DNA from 3 places in the Streptococcus oralis genome. Region 1 is predicted to be linked to each of the others. Evidence: riboswitches for the same ligand, from Rfam matches in the RefSeq annotation. Region 1 holds a riboswitch; each other region holds the start of a gene.
The links. A riboswitch is a leader RNA that binds a small molecule or an ion and turns the genes downstream of it on or off. The one in region 1 is predicted to bind thiamine pyrophosphate.
Positions count from the first base shown of each region.

Region 2: linked by a shared signal. The riboswitch ahead of I6G42_RS09510 (ECF transporter S component) and the one ahead of I6G42_RS01760 (thiamine-binding protein) in region 1 are both predicted to bind thiamine pyrophosphate.
Region 3: linked by a shared signal. The riboswitch ahead of thiD (bifunctional hydroxymethylpyrimidine kinase/phosphomethylpyrimidine kinase) and the one ahead of I6G42_RS01760 (thiamine-binding protein) in region 1 are both predicted to bind thiamine pyrophosphate.

Region 1 covers NZ_CP065707.1:360,409-364,577, reverse strand. Annotated here, with positions in the region: gene polA (DNA polymerase I) at 1-1,543, shown strand, start outside; TPP riboswitch at 1,647-1,749, shown strand; gene I6G42_RS01760 (thiamine-binding protein) at 1,819-2,109, shown strand; gene I6G42_RS01755 (ABC transporter permease) at 2,072-2,830, shown strand; gene I6G42_RS01750 (ABC transporter substrate-binding protein) at 2,869-3,876, shown strand; gene I6G42_RS01745 (ABC transporter ATP-binding protein) at 3,876-4,169, shown strand, end outside.
Region 2 covers NZ_CP065707.1:1,943,736-1,947,904, reverse strand. Annotated here, with positions in the region: gene I6G42_RS09520 (amino acid ABC transporter permease) at 1-283, opposite strand, end outside; gene lctO (L-lactate oxidase) at 493-1,629, shown strand; TPP riboswitch at 1,778-1,866, shown strand; gene I6G42_RS09510 (ECF transporter S component) at 2,025-2,585, shown strand; gene I6G42_RS09505 (ATP-binding cassette domain-containing protein) at 2,586-3,971, shown strand; gene I6G42_RS09500 (energy-coupling factor transporter transmembrane component T) at 3,973-4,169, shown strand, end outside.
Region 3 covers NZ_CP065707.1:1,938,188-1,942,356, forward strand. Annotated here, with positions in the region: gene I6G42_RS09460 (heavy metal translocating P-type ATPase) at 1-444, opposite strand, end outside; gene I6G42_RS09465 (cupredoxin domain-containing protein) at 454-825, opposite strand; gene I6G42_RS09470 (CopY/TcrY family copper transport repressor) at 836-1,231, opposite strand; TPP riboswitch at 1,415-1,513, shown strand; gene thiD (bifunctional hydroxymethylpyrimidine kinase/phosphomethylpyrimidine kinase) at 1,598-2,389, shown strand; gene thiE (thiamine phosphate synthase) at 2,436-3,068, opposite strand; gene I6G42_RS09485 (hydroxyethylthiazole kinase) at 3,061-3,864, opposite strand; gene thiW (energy coupling factor transporter S component ThiW) at 3,864-4,169, opposite strand, start outside.

The DNA of each region.
Region 1 (4,169 bases):
AAAAACACCTCTAAAAGTGTATGACTTTAAGAAAGCGAAGGTTCTTTTAAATCGCTTGGGCTTGAACCTGCAGGCCCCTGCTTTTGACAGTCGTTTGGCAAAATACTTACTCTCAACAGTCGAGAATAATGAAATTTCAACCATTGCGAACCTCTATGGCCAGACTTATCTGACTGATGATGAGACTTTCTACGGTAAGGGTGTCAAGAAAGCTATCCCTGAGAGAGAGAAATTCTTAGAGCATTTGGCTCGCAAGGTTGCAGTATTAGTTGAAACAGAGCCGGTTTTACTTGAAAAACTCAGTGAACATGGGCAGTTAGACCTTCTCTATGACATGGAGCAACCTCTGGCTTTTGTCCTTGCTAAGATGGAAATTGCTGGAATTAAAGTTAAAAAAGAGACCCTACTTGAAATGCAGGCTGAAAATGAGCTTGTTATTGAAAAACTGACTCAAGAGATTTACGAACTAGCTGGTGAGGAGTTTAATATCAACTCGACTAAGCAGTTGGGCGTCCTTCTCTTTGAAAAACTCGGTCTTCCTCTAGAATACACTAAGAAAACCAAAACAGGTTACTCGACAGCCGTGGATGTGCTAGAGCGACTAGCTCCTATTGCTCCGATTGTTAAAAAAATCCTCGACTACCGTCAGATTGCTAAGATCCAATCTACCTATGTGATTGGTTTGCAAGACTGGATTTTGGATGATGGCAAGATCCACACGCGCTATGTGCAAGATTTGACCCAGACCGGACGTTTGTCTAGTGTAGATCCAAACTTGCAAAATATCCCTGTTCGTTTGGAACAAGGCCGTCTCATTCGTAAGGCTTTTGTGCCTGAGTGGGAGGATAGCGTACTGCTCAGCTCGGACTATTCACAGATTGAATTGCGCGTTTTGGCTCATATCTCTAAAGATGAGCACTTGATTAAGGCTTTCCAAGAAGGAGCTGACATCCATACCTCGACAGCCATGCGGGTCTTTGGCATTGAACGTCCTGAAGATGTGACTCCAAACGATCGTCGTAATGCCAAGGCGGTTAACTTCGGAGTGGTTTACGGAATTTCAGACTTTGGCTTGTCTAATAATCTAGGCATCAGCCGTAAGGAAGCAAAAGCCTACATTGACACTTACTTTGAACGCTTCCCAGGTATTAAAAACTACATGGATGAGGTGGTGCGTGAGGCGCGTGATAAGGGCTATGTAGAGACTCTCTTCAAGCGTCGTCGTGAGTTGCCAGATATCAATTCACGCAACTTTAACATTCGTGGTTTTGCAGAGCGGACGGCCATCAACTCTCCTATCCAGGGCTCAGCAGCAGATATTCTCAAGATTGCTATGATCCAGCTAGACAAAGCTCTAGTTGAAGGTGGCTATCAGACCAAGATGCTGTTGCAAGTGCACGATGAAATCGTTCTTGAAGTTCCAAAGGCAGAATTAGCAGCCGTCAAAGTACTGGTGAAACAAACCATGGAAGAAGCCATCCAGCTCAGTGTTCCCCTGAACGCTGATGAGAATGAAGGAGCAACTTGGTACGAGGCTAAATAAGAAAGATATGATGGAGTTTGAAGTACTTGCCTTCAAACTCTTTTTCATGATTTTCTGTAAGCAGTTTCCTTGACTTATCTATTTATTTACGTTATCATATGTCCATATAAGATACGGGAGTCTGTGTACAGTCTGAGAGGAAGTGTTAAACTTCGACCGCACCTGATCTGGGTAATGCCAGCGTAGGGAAGGATACTTAGCCGAATTCTGCACCTTTTCCGTATATGGAAGGGGTTTTCTTTTTGTCAAAAGGAAGCCTAGAAGAGGAGGTTTTTATGAAAGCAAGCATTGCCTTGCAAGTCTTGCCCCTATCACAGGGGATTGACCGGATTGCTATTATCGATCAGGTTATTGCTTATCTGCAAGCTCAGTCCGTGACCATGGTGGTGACACCCTTTGAAACGGTCTTGGAAGGAGAGTTTGATGAGCTCATGCGCATTCTCAAAGAAGCGCTAGAAGTGGCAGGGCAGGAGGCAGATAATGTCTTTGCCAATGTCAAAATAAATGTAGGAGAGATTTTAAGCATCGATGAGAAACTTGAAAAGTATGATGAGACGACACATTAGTCTTTTGGGCTTTATAGGAGTCTTGTCGGTCTGGCAGTTAGCGGGAATATTCAAACTTTTACCCAAGTTTATCCTACCAACTCCCTTTGAAATTCTTCAGGCCTTTGTTCGTGACAGAGAATTTCTCTGGCACCATAGCTGGGCGACCTTGAGAGTGGCTTTACTCGGACTAGTCTTAGGAGTCTTGATTGCCTGTCTCATGGCGGTGCTTATGGACAGTCTGGCTTGGCTCAATGATCTTATCTACCCTATGATGGTGGTTGTTCAGACCATTCCGACCATTGCTATAGCTCCTATCCTGGTTTTGTGGCTAGGCTATGGAATTTTACCCAAGATTGTCTTGATTATCCTGACGACAACCTTCCCTATCATCGTCAGTATTTTGGATGGATTTAGGCATTGTGACAAGGATATGCTGACCTTATTTAGTCTGATGCGAGCCAAGCCCTGGCAAATCCTTTGGCATTTTAAAATCCCGGTTAGCCTGCCTTACTTTTATGCAGGTCTGAGGGTCAGTGTCTCCTACGCCTTTATCACAACCGTGGTGTCCGAGTGGCTAGGAGGTTTTGAAGGTCTTGGTGTTTATATGATTCAGTCTAAAAAACTGTTTCAGTATGATACCATGTTTGCCATTATTATTATGGTGTCGATTATCAGCCTTTTGGGTATGAAATTGGTTGATATTAGCGAAAAATATGTGATTAAATGGAAACGTCCCTAAGATAAGGATGTTTTAGAAAAAGAAAAGAGGAAATCAAAATGAAGAAAACATGGAAAGTGTTTTTAACGCTTGTGACAGCTCTTGTAGCTGTCGTGCTGGTGGCTTGTGGTCAAGGAACTGCTTCTAAGGACAACAAAGAAGCAGAACTCAAAAAGATTGACGTTATCCTAGACTGGACGCCAAATACCAACCACACAGGGCTGTATGTTGCCAAGGAAAAAGGTTATTTCAAAGAAGCTGGAGTGGATGTTGACTTGAAATTGCCACCTGAAGAAAGCTCATCTGACTTGGTGATTAATGGCAAGGCGCCATTTGCTATCTATTTCCAAGACTACATGGCTAAAAAATTGGAAAAAGGGGCAGGAATCACTGCCGTTGCCGCTATCGTTGAGCACAATACATCTGGAATCATCTCACGTAAATCTGACAATGTCAGCAGTCCAAAGGACTTAGTTGGGAAGAAATACGGAACCTGGAATGACCCAACGGAGCTTGCTATGTTGAAAACCTTGGTAGAATCACAAGGCGGAGACTTTGAGAAGGTAGAAAAAGTACCAAACAACGACTCAAACTCCATTACACCGATTGCCAATGGCGTCTTTGACACCGCTTGGATCTACTACGGTTGGGATGGCATCCTTGCCAAATCTCAAGGCGTAGAGGCTAACTTCATGTACCTGAAAGACTATGTAAAAGAGTTTGACTACTACTCACCCGTTATCATCGCAAACAACGACTATCTCAAAGACAACAAAGAAGAAGCTCGCAAAGTCATCCAAGCCATCAAAAAAGGCTACCAATATGCCATGGAACATCCAGAAGAAGCTGCAGATATCCTCATCAAGAATGCACCTGAACTCAAGGAAAAACGTGACTTTGTTATCGAATCTCAAAAATACTTGTCAAAAGAATATGCAAGCGACAAGGAAAAATGGGGACAATTTGACGCTGACCGCTGGAATGCCTTCTACAAATGGGATAAAGAACATGGTATCCTCAAAGAAGACTTGACTGACAAGGGCTTCACTAACGAATTTGTAAAATAATGACAGAAATTAGACTCGAACATGTAAGTTATGCCTATGGCGATGAAAAAATTTTAGAGGATATCAACCTGCAGGTGACGTCAGGTGAAGTGGTTTCTATTCTAGGTCCAAGTGGTGTAGGAAAGACCACCCTCTTTAACCTAATCGCTGGGATTTTAGAAGTCCAGTCTGGGCGAATTGTCCTTGATGGCGAGGAAAATCCTAAGGGGCGCGTGAGTTATATGTTACAAAAGGATCTCCTCTTGGAACACAAGACGGTGCTTGGCAATATCATTTTGCCGCTCTTGATTCAA
Region 2 (4,169 bases), 440 kb from region 1:
AGATGAGGCCAAGAGTTGCACAGACTTCTGAAGAAAGAACAATTCCTATTCGGGGAAGCCCGAAATAGAGAAAGAAGAGCTGAATCAAAAGGGGCGTGTTTCGTGACAATTCGATGTAGGCTGTTGCTAACTGTGAAAAGATAGGAACGCGATAATGCCGAATGACACTAACGATTAGACCAACAAGAAAAGAACCCAAAATTCCCCAAACTGCGATATGCAGGGTCAGAAAAAAAGCCTTTTGATATAGTGGTAGATATTGTTCAACAATGGACCAATCCAAAATAGAACCTCCCGTCTAGGAATGATATAGCTATTGTAGCACTAAAGGGCATGTTTGGATAATATGAATTTTTTATCACAATGATAGAAAATATTTATCATGTCTGTGATTTGAAATTTCCAGACAAAATTTTTGAAAGGATTCTGAAAAAGAGGTAAGATAGTTTATGCAAGAAAAAGTAAACGCTTACTTAATAAGGAGGACACTTTATGTCATATAAAACAAGCAATGCAGAAGGACCTGTAGATTTTATTAACACTTATGATTTAGAGCCAATGGCGCAACAAGTCATTCCTAAAGCTGCCTTTGGTTATATCGCTAGTGGAGCAGAGGATACTTTCACTTTACGCGAGAACATCCGTGCCTTTAACCACAAACTCATCGTTCCACATACGCTTTGCAATGTTGAAAATCCAAGTACAGAGATTGAATTTGCAGGTGAAAAATTATCTTCACCAATTATTATGGCGCCTGTTGCAGCTCATAAATTAGCAAATGAGCAGGGGGAAGTAGCTACTGCGCGTGGTGTGCATGAATTTGGTTCTCTCTATACAACTAGTTCCTACTCTACTGTTGACCTTCCAGAAATTACGGAAGCTCTTCAAGGGACACCTCATTGGTTCCAATTTTACTTTAGTAAGGATGACGGCATTAACCGTCATATCATGGACCGTGTGAAGGCTGAAGGCTACAAAGCGATTGTCTTGACGGCAGATGCAACTGTAGGGGGCAATCGTGAGGTCGATAAGCGCAATGGTTTTGTCTTCCCAGTTGGTATGCCGATTGTTGAGGAATACCTGCCAGAAGGTGCTGGAAAATCAATGGACTTTGTTTACAAATCAGCCAAACAACGCTTGTCTCCACGCGATGTCGAATTTATCGCTGAATACTCAGGTCTTCCTGTTTATGTCAAGGGGCCACAATGCCGTGAAGACGTTGAACGTTCGCTTGCCGCAGGTGCTTCTGGTATCTGGGTAACCAACCACGGTGGCCGCCAAATCGACGGTGGGCCAGCGGCCTTTGACTCGCTTCAAGAAGTCGCTGAAGCAGTTGATAAACGTGTACCAATTGTCTTTGACTCTGGTGTTCGTCGTGGTCAGCACGTCTTTAAAGCTTTGGCTTCAGGAGCAGACTTGGTAGCTATTGGCCGCCCTGTGATCTATGGTTTGGCTCTTGGTGGTAGTGTTGGTGTGCGTCAAGTCTTTGAGCACTTGAATGCAGAATTGAAGACAGTCATGCAATTATCTGGAACTCAGACTATTGAGGATGTCAAACACTTCAAACTCCGTCACAACCCATACAACCCAACCTTCCCAGTCGACCCTCGTGACTTAAAGTTGTATTGATAAAGAAGACGGCCTCCACCTGATGTGGAGGTTTTTCTTCGTGTATAGAAAGATTAAATCGTTTTCATAAGCTATATAAATATATTTTCCAGTCAAATATCTTGCTAGGGCTTTCAAATTCTGTTATACTGGTCCAGTAATTAAATAATAAAGACATTTGGGGTGCTTTAGGCTGAGATAATACCCATTGAACCTGATACAGTTAAGACTGGCGAAGGGAAATGTGAAAAGGTTTTTTTCGTATGTCGAAAAGAACTGTCTAATCTGGTAAGGTAAACTCTAATTCTCGTTTGTAATTGGAGTTTTTTTGTTTATCAAAAGAGGATAGGCTTGACGGAAAGCCTTTTGGTAGCTCTTCTTGAATGCCCCACTTTTCTTTAAAAAAGGAGTTTTTTATGTTGAAAAAATGGCAGTTAAAAGATGTTATCTTACTTGCTTTCTTGTCTATCTTTTTTGGTGGCGTTTTTGTGGGTTCAGGATATCTATTTGATATCCTCACCCTGATCTTGGCCCCTCTTGGTTTGCAGGCCTTTGCCAATGAAATCCTCTTTGGTCTCTGGTGTATGGCTGCGCCCATTGCGGCTATCTTTGTTCCAAGAGTCGGAAGCGCGACGATTGGAGAAGTGCTTGCTGCGCTTGCTGAAGTCCTTTATGGTAGCCAATTCGGTCTAGGTGCCCTTTTGTCTGGCTTGGTTCAAGGTTTGGGAAGTGAACTTGGTTTTCTTGTGACCAAGAATCGCTATGAAAGTTGGCTCTCTCTAACTGCCAATAGTATTGGGATTACGCTTGTTAGCTTTGTCTATGAATACATTAAGTTAGGTTACTATGCCTTTTCTCTTCCTTTTGTCCTTTCCTTGCTTGTGGTGCGTTTTATTTCCGTCTTTTTCTTCTGTACCATCTTGGTTCGTGCCATTGTCAAACTCTATCATCAGTTTGCAGCCGGAGGAAAGGCGTAGATGGGGCTGGAACTACGGGGGATTCAGTCCCCAATCTTTTCGGAGCCGATTAATTTTACTTTTCATGCGCAAGCTTTTACCTTGTTAGTTGGGAGCAGCGGTTCAGGAAAATCCAGTCTCTTTCAAATCATTGCTCAAGTCAGTTCTCTTCCCTATAGTGGTCAAGTCCTGATAGATGGAAGCCGAGTCAGTCAGCTTTCTACCGTTGAACGTGTTCAGACGGTTGGTATGCTCTTTCAAAATCCCAATCATCAATTTACCATGGAGAATTTGTTTGAGGAACTGATTTTTACCTTGGAGAATATCGGGCATCCCCTCCAAGAGATTGATGCTAAAATAGCAGAGGTGGTCTGGCAATGTCGCTGCAAGGCGATTTTACACCGTCCCATTCATCACTTATCAGGTGGGGAAAAGCAAAAAGCTGCTTTGGCTGTTCTCTTTGCCATGAATCCTAGGGTCTATCTCTTAGATGAACCCTTCGCTTCCATTGACCGAAAGAGTAGGATAGAGATCCTAGAGATTCTAAAGGAGTTGGTCTCTAATGGGAAGACAGTCATCCTGTGCGACCATGATTTAACGGATTATGGAGCCTACATTGACCATATGGTGGAGCTGAGAGAGGGACAACTAAGAGAAGTGTTTCAAATCCCTACCTCTGAGATGACACAGGTTGCTTCAAAGAAAGTTGCCTCTAGCCCAGAATTATTCCATATGGACCGTGTGACTTGTGAGCTGGGGAATCGCCCCCTCTTTTCGATTGCGGATTTCACATTTTACCAAGGGATTTCCTGTGTCCTGGGTGACAATGGTGTCGGGAAATCAACCCTCTTTCGCTCCATTCTCCAATTTCAAAAGTATAAGGGGCGCATTACTTGGAAGGGATTGGTTCTCAAAAAGAAAAAGAGTTTGTATCGTGACCTGACGGGTGTTGTTCAGGAGGCTGAGAAGCAGTTTATCCGAGTCAGTCTGCGAGAGGAACTGCAATTAGATGGTCCAGACTCCGAAAGAAATCAGCGGATTCTCCAAGCATTACAATTTTTTAATTTGGAGCAGGCACTCGATAAGAGTCCTTATCAATTAAGTGGCGGTCAGCAAAAGATTCTTCAGCTATTGACCATCTTGACTAGCAAGGCTTCTGTGATCTTGCTAGATGAACCTTTTGCAGGTTTGGATGATAGAGCTTGTCATTATTTTTGCCAGTGGATTTTGGAGGACAGAAATCAAGGGAGAAGTTTTTTGATCATTAGCCATCGTTTAGATCCCTTGATCTCTGTGGTTGATTATTGGATCGGGATGACTAGTGAGGGTCTCAGTCATGTGAAAGACATGACAATCAGCAAACCTCTCAGTTTTCTGAGTAGCAATGGTCAAGGGGAGGTGAGGTAGTATGATCAAAGTCGCAACCCAGACACCGATACTCAGTCTTTTCTTGCTAATTTTATCCTTGGAAACATCTTTCCTTCCTTCGATTGCTCTTAATCTTTCGGTAGTCGCATTTTGCATTCTCTTTATGCTCTACTACCGTCGATTTAAGATGTTGACTTGGATGCTTGTGCTCGCCATTTTACCATCTTTTGCCAATTA
Region 3 (4,169 bases), 450 kb from region 1:
GGGTGTTGTGGCTAAAAAGGTGCCCCAACGCATGACTTGGTGACTAATTCCTCCTGTCGACATCCCAATCATGATAATCACAAGAGGCAGGGTAAAGATACTAGTAATCCAAAAACGTTGCAAAAGTGACAAAGATTTTCGAGTCTTCTCAACTACGGTATAACTTCCCTTTTGCATCTTCATACCACATGAGAATGCATGCTCACCCAACTCTTGAGGTGTAAAACGAATTGTCTTCTCTTCATCTACGCTGATTGGTTCCAAGATGCCTTCTTCTTCAAACAGAATTTCCTTATAACAGTTTGAAGGTGTCACACGGTGAAAGGTGATCTCAGCAGGAACTCCTTTTTGCAGTTGAATGTGGGCTGGATGGTAGCCTTTGTCTGCCGTGATACGGATTTTTTGAACACCATTTTCAAGACTTGCTTTTACGATTTCAGTCATATCATTCTCCTATTCTACAATCATCTTACCGTGCATCATATTCATGCCACAAGAGAAACCATACTCTCCAGCCTGTTCAGGTGTGATTTCCACTACATACTCTTCACCCATAGGCAAGTCCGCATGCACTCCAAAATCTGGGAAAACAATCTGATCTAGGCAGGGTGAAGGGTCCTTGCGGTCAAAGACGATACGGGCTGGCACTGATTTCTTAAGAATAATCAACTCAGGCGTATAGCCCCCTTTGACTTCCACTCGAATCTCTTGGTAGCCCTTTTTTTGCTGGGCCTTTTGTTCAGATTTTTCAGGCTTTTTGAAAAACCAAAACAAGATAAACGCGATAAGGGCAATACAAATAATGGTTACAATACTATTTAACATGACGTCTCCTTTACATACAATTACATTTTACTTCCGCAACTGCGCTAGCTTTTTTCTTAGAAATCACAGCTTCCAAATCTTCCAAGTCAGCCTGAGTAAAATCACATTCAGCAATCAAATCAGCCAACAAGTTCTTAATCCTACGAGAACAAACCTTGTCCTTGATATCTTGGACAAGTAAATCCCGACTTTGGTCCAAAGTTAAAAGGGCTGAATAGACAAAGAACTTGCCTTCTTTTTTCCTTGTCAGACACTCTTTCTCAACCAAACGAGCCAAAAGAGTTTGAATGGTCGACTTGGACCAGTCGAACCGTTCCGCTAAAACCCTGATCAAATCGCTACTGGTCTGCTCGCCCTGCATCCAAATGATCTTCATAACCTGCCATTCTGCATCTGAAATCTGCATAATCACACCTCCTAAATCTACATTTGTCGATTACAGTTATTAGTATACTCCGAAAATCTACATTTGTCAACTATAATTTTTATTATTTTTTCGAAAAATAGAATTCTAATCATGTAACGAGAGATTTGCAGTCAAATTTTACTATATAAACTATAAAAATATGCTATACTGTAGAAAAAAGAAAACAACCACTAGGGGTGCGTAAAGCTGAGATTAACGACTGTTAGATCCCTTTGACTCAATCTAGGTAATGCTAGCTGATGGAAGTGGAAATGATAATGTCGACTACCCAGTCTTCTATTGCTTTCCTCAAACAGACTTACTTGTTCTTAAGAATACAAACTTCAGTTGGTTGGGAGGTTTTAGATGACTTATTTACCCGTTGCTCTGACCATTGCTGGAACTGACCCTAGTGGCGGTGCTGGCATTATGGCTGACTTAAAGTCATTCCAAGCGAGAGATGTTTATGGAATGGCCGTTGTGACCAGCCTTGTCGCTCAAAATACCAGAGGCGTTCAATTAATCGAGCACGTCTCCAACCAAATGTTGGAAGCTCAATTGGAGAGTGTCTTTTCGGATATCAAGCCCCAGGCTGTAAAAACTGGTATGTTAGCAACTACTGAAATCATGGAGATTATCCAACCCTATCTTAAAAAACTGGACTGCCCCTACGTGCTGGACCCTGTTATGGTCGCAACAAGCGGTGATACCCTGATAGATACTAGTGCGAGAAGCTACCTAAAAACAAACCTGCTTCCCCTTGCGACTATTATTACACCCAATCTTCCTGAGGCAGAAGAAATTGTTGGTTTCTCAATTCATAATCCAGAAGACATGCAACGTGCCGGTCGCCTGATTTTAAAAGAATTTGGTCCTCAGTCTGTGGTAATCAAAGGTGGTCATCTCGAAGGCGGTGCCAAGGATTTCCTCTTTACCAAGGAGGAGCAATTTGTCTGGGAAAGTCCTCGAATTCAAACCTGTCATACCCATGGTACTGGATGTACCTTTGCTGCTGTGATTACGGCTGAACTTGCCAAGGGCAGAAGTCTTTATCAGGCAGTGGATAAGGCCAAGGCCTTTATCACAAAAGCCATCCAAGACGCTCCTCAACTCGGTCATGGTTCTGGTCCAGTCAACCATACAAGTTTTAAAGATTAAGAAAAACTCTCTAGTTCCCGCTTTAAGGGAATTAGAGAGTTTTTGATTAGGAAATAATGTCATCCAGCTTTGTTAAAAAGGCTTGCGTTTTTGCCTCTATATCTTCTGCTTGCATCAGATCCCTGACGACAGCTACACCAGCTATACCAGTTGCAGCAAGCTGGTCAATATTCTCTGACGTCAAGCCTCCAATAGCAACTACTGGAATGGAGACCGTTTGGCAAATGGTTTTCAAGGTTGAAATCAGGGTGATGGGTGCATTTTCTTTGGTCGTAGTCGGGAAAATGGCTCCTGTTCCCAAGTAATCCGCACCCGATGTTTCCGCCTCAAGAGCCCTTTTTACTGTTTTAGCAGTAACACCGAGGATTTTTTCAGGACCCAAGACTTGGCGGGCAACCGAAACTGGTAGTTCATCGTCGCCAATATGCAAACCTGCAGCATCGACTGCAAGACAGATATCCAACCGATCATCGATAATTAAGGGGACTTGGTAGGCATCTGTTATTTCCTTGACTTGTTTTGCCAGTTGATAGTATTGATTGGTGGTGAGGTTTTTTTCTCGTAGTTGGATGATGGTAACACCTGAACGGCAGGCCGTCTCAACTTTTTCAAGAAAGCTTTCCAAGGAATCTTGGTAGCGATTGGTTACCAGATACAGTCTAAGTGCTTCTCTATTCATAAAAGTCTCCTTTGATTGCTTTTAGCCAGTTTTCATCTCTTTTTAGGAGAGAGAGTTGATTGAGAACTTGGTAACGAAAATCTTCCAATCCCATTCCTTGAACAAGAATTCTCTCGGCAGAAATATTGAGATAAGAAACCGCTAGGCAAGAAGCTTCAAAGGCAGTCTTTCCTTGGCTGAGAAAAACAGCTGTCAAGGCTCCAACCAAGTCTCCCGTCCCTGTTATCCAGTCTAATTCTGCACAGCCATTCCTCAATACAGCAACTTGATTTTCTGAAACGATGAGGTCCTTGGGACCCGTGACTAAGAATGACATACCAGGATAAAGCTGACACCAGTCTTTCAAGACTTGAAGCAAATCCTCAGTTTCTTGATCTTTAGAACTCGCATCAACCCCAACTCCATGGTGCTTTAAACCAACAAGACTTCGGATTTCCGACATATTTCCTTTAAGGACCGTGGGCTTGTATTCTAAAAGATCTCTGACTAGTCCCTTACGAATGGATGACGCTGATACACCAACCGCATCTACTACCATTGAGAGAGAAGCTTGATTTGCATAAGAAGCTGCCATACGGATTGCTTTCTCCTTCTCAGCTGACAAATGCCCCAAATTGATGAAGAGAGCTTGGCTTTGTTTGGTAAAATCAAGAACCTCACGGGGATCATCTGCCATGACAGGTTTGCATCCCAGAGCTAAAATCCCATTTGCCAGCATCTCACAAGAAATCTCATTGGTGATACAGTGAATCAAGGAACTGGTTGCCAGAGGGAAAGGATTTGTAAATGCCTGCATCAGTCTATCCTTTCTCCAAAGAAATATCCCTGCACTTTTTTAAAGAATTCCTGCTTGATTAAAAATCGAAAGGCAAGAAAAGCTATGGCTGTACCGATCAAGGTCGCTCCGAAAAATCTCGGAGTATAGATAAACCAGCTGAGCTTGGCCGCAGATCCTGTAAAGAGAACCATGACAGGATAGGAAACAATAGAACCGATAATCCCTGTTCCCAAGATTTCTCCTAGGGCAGAATAGTGAAATTTCCGACCATACTTATAAAAGAGACCTGCAAGGAGGGCTCCAAAAGTAGCTCCTGTAAGAGC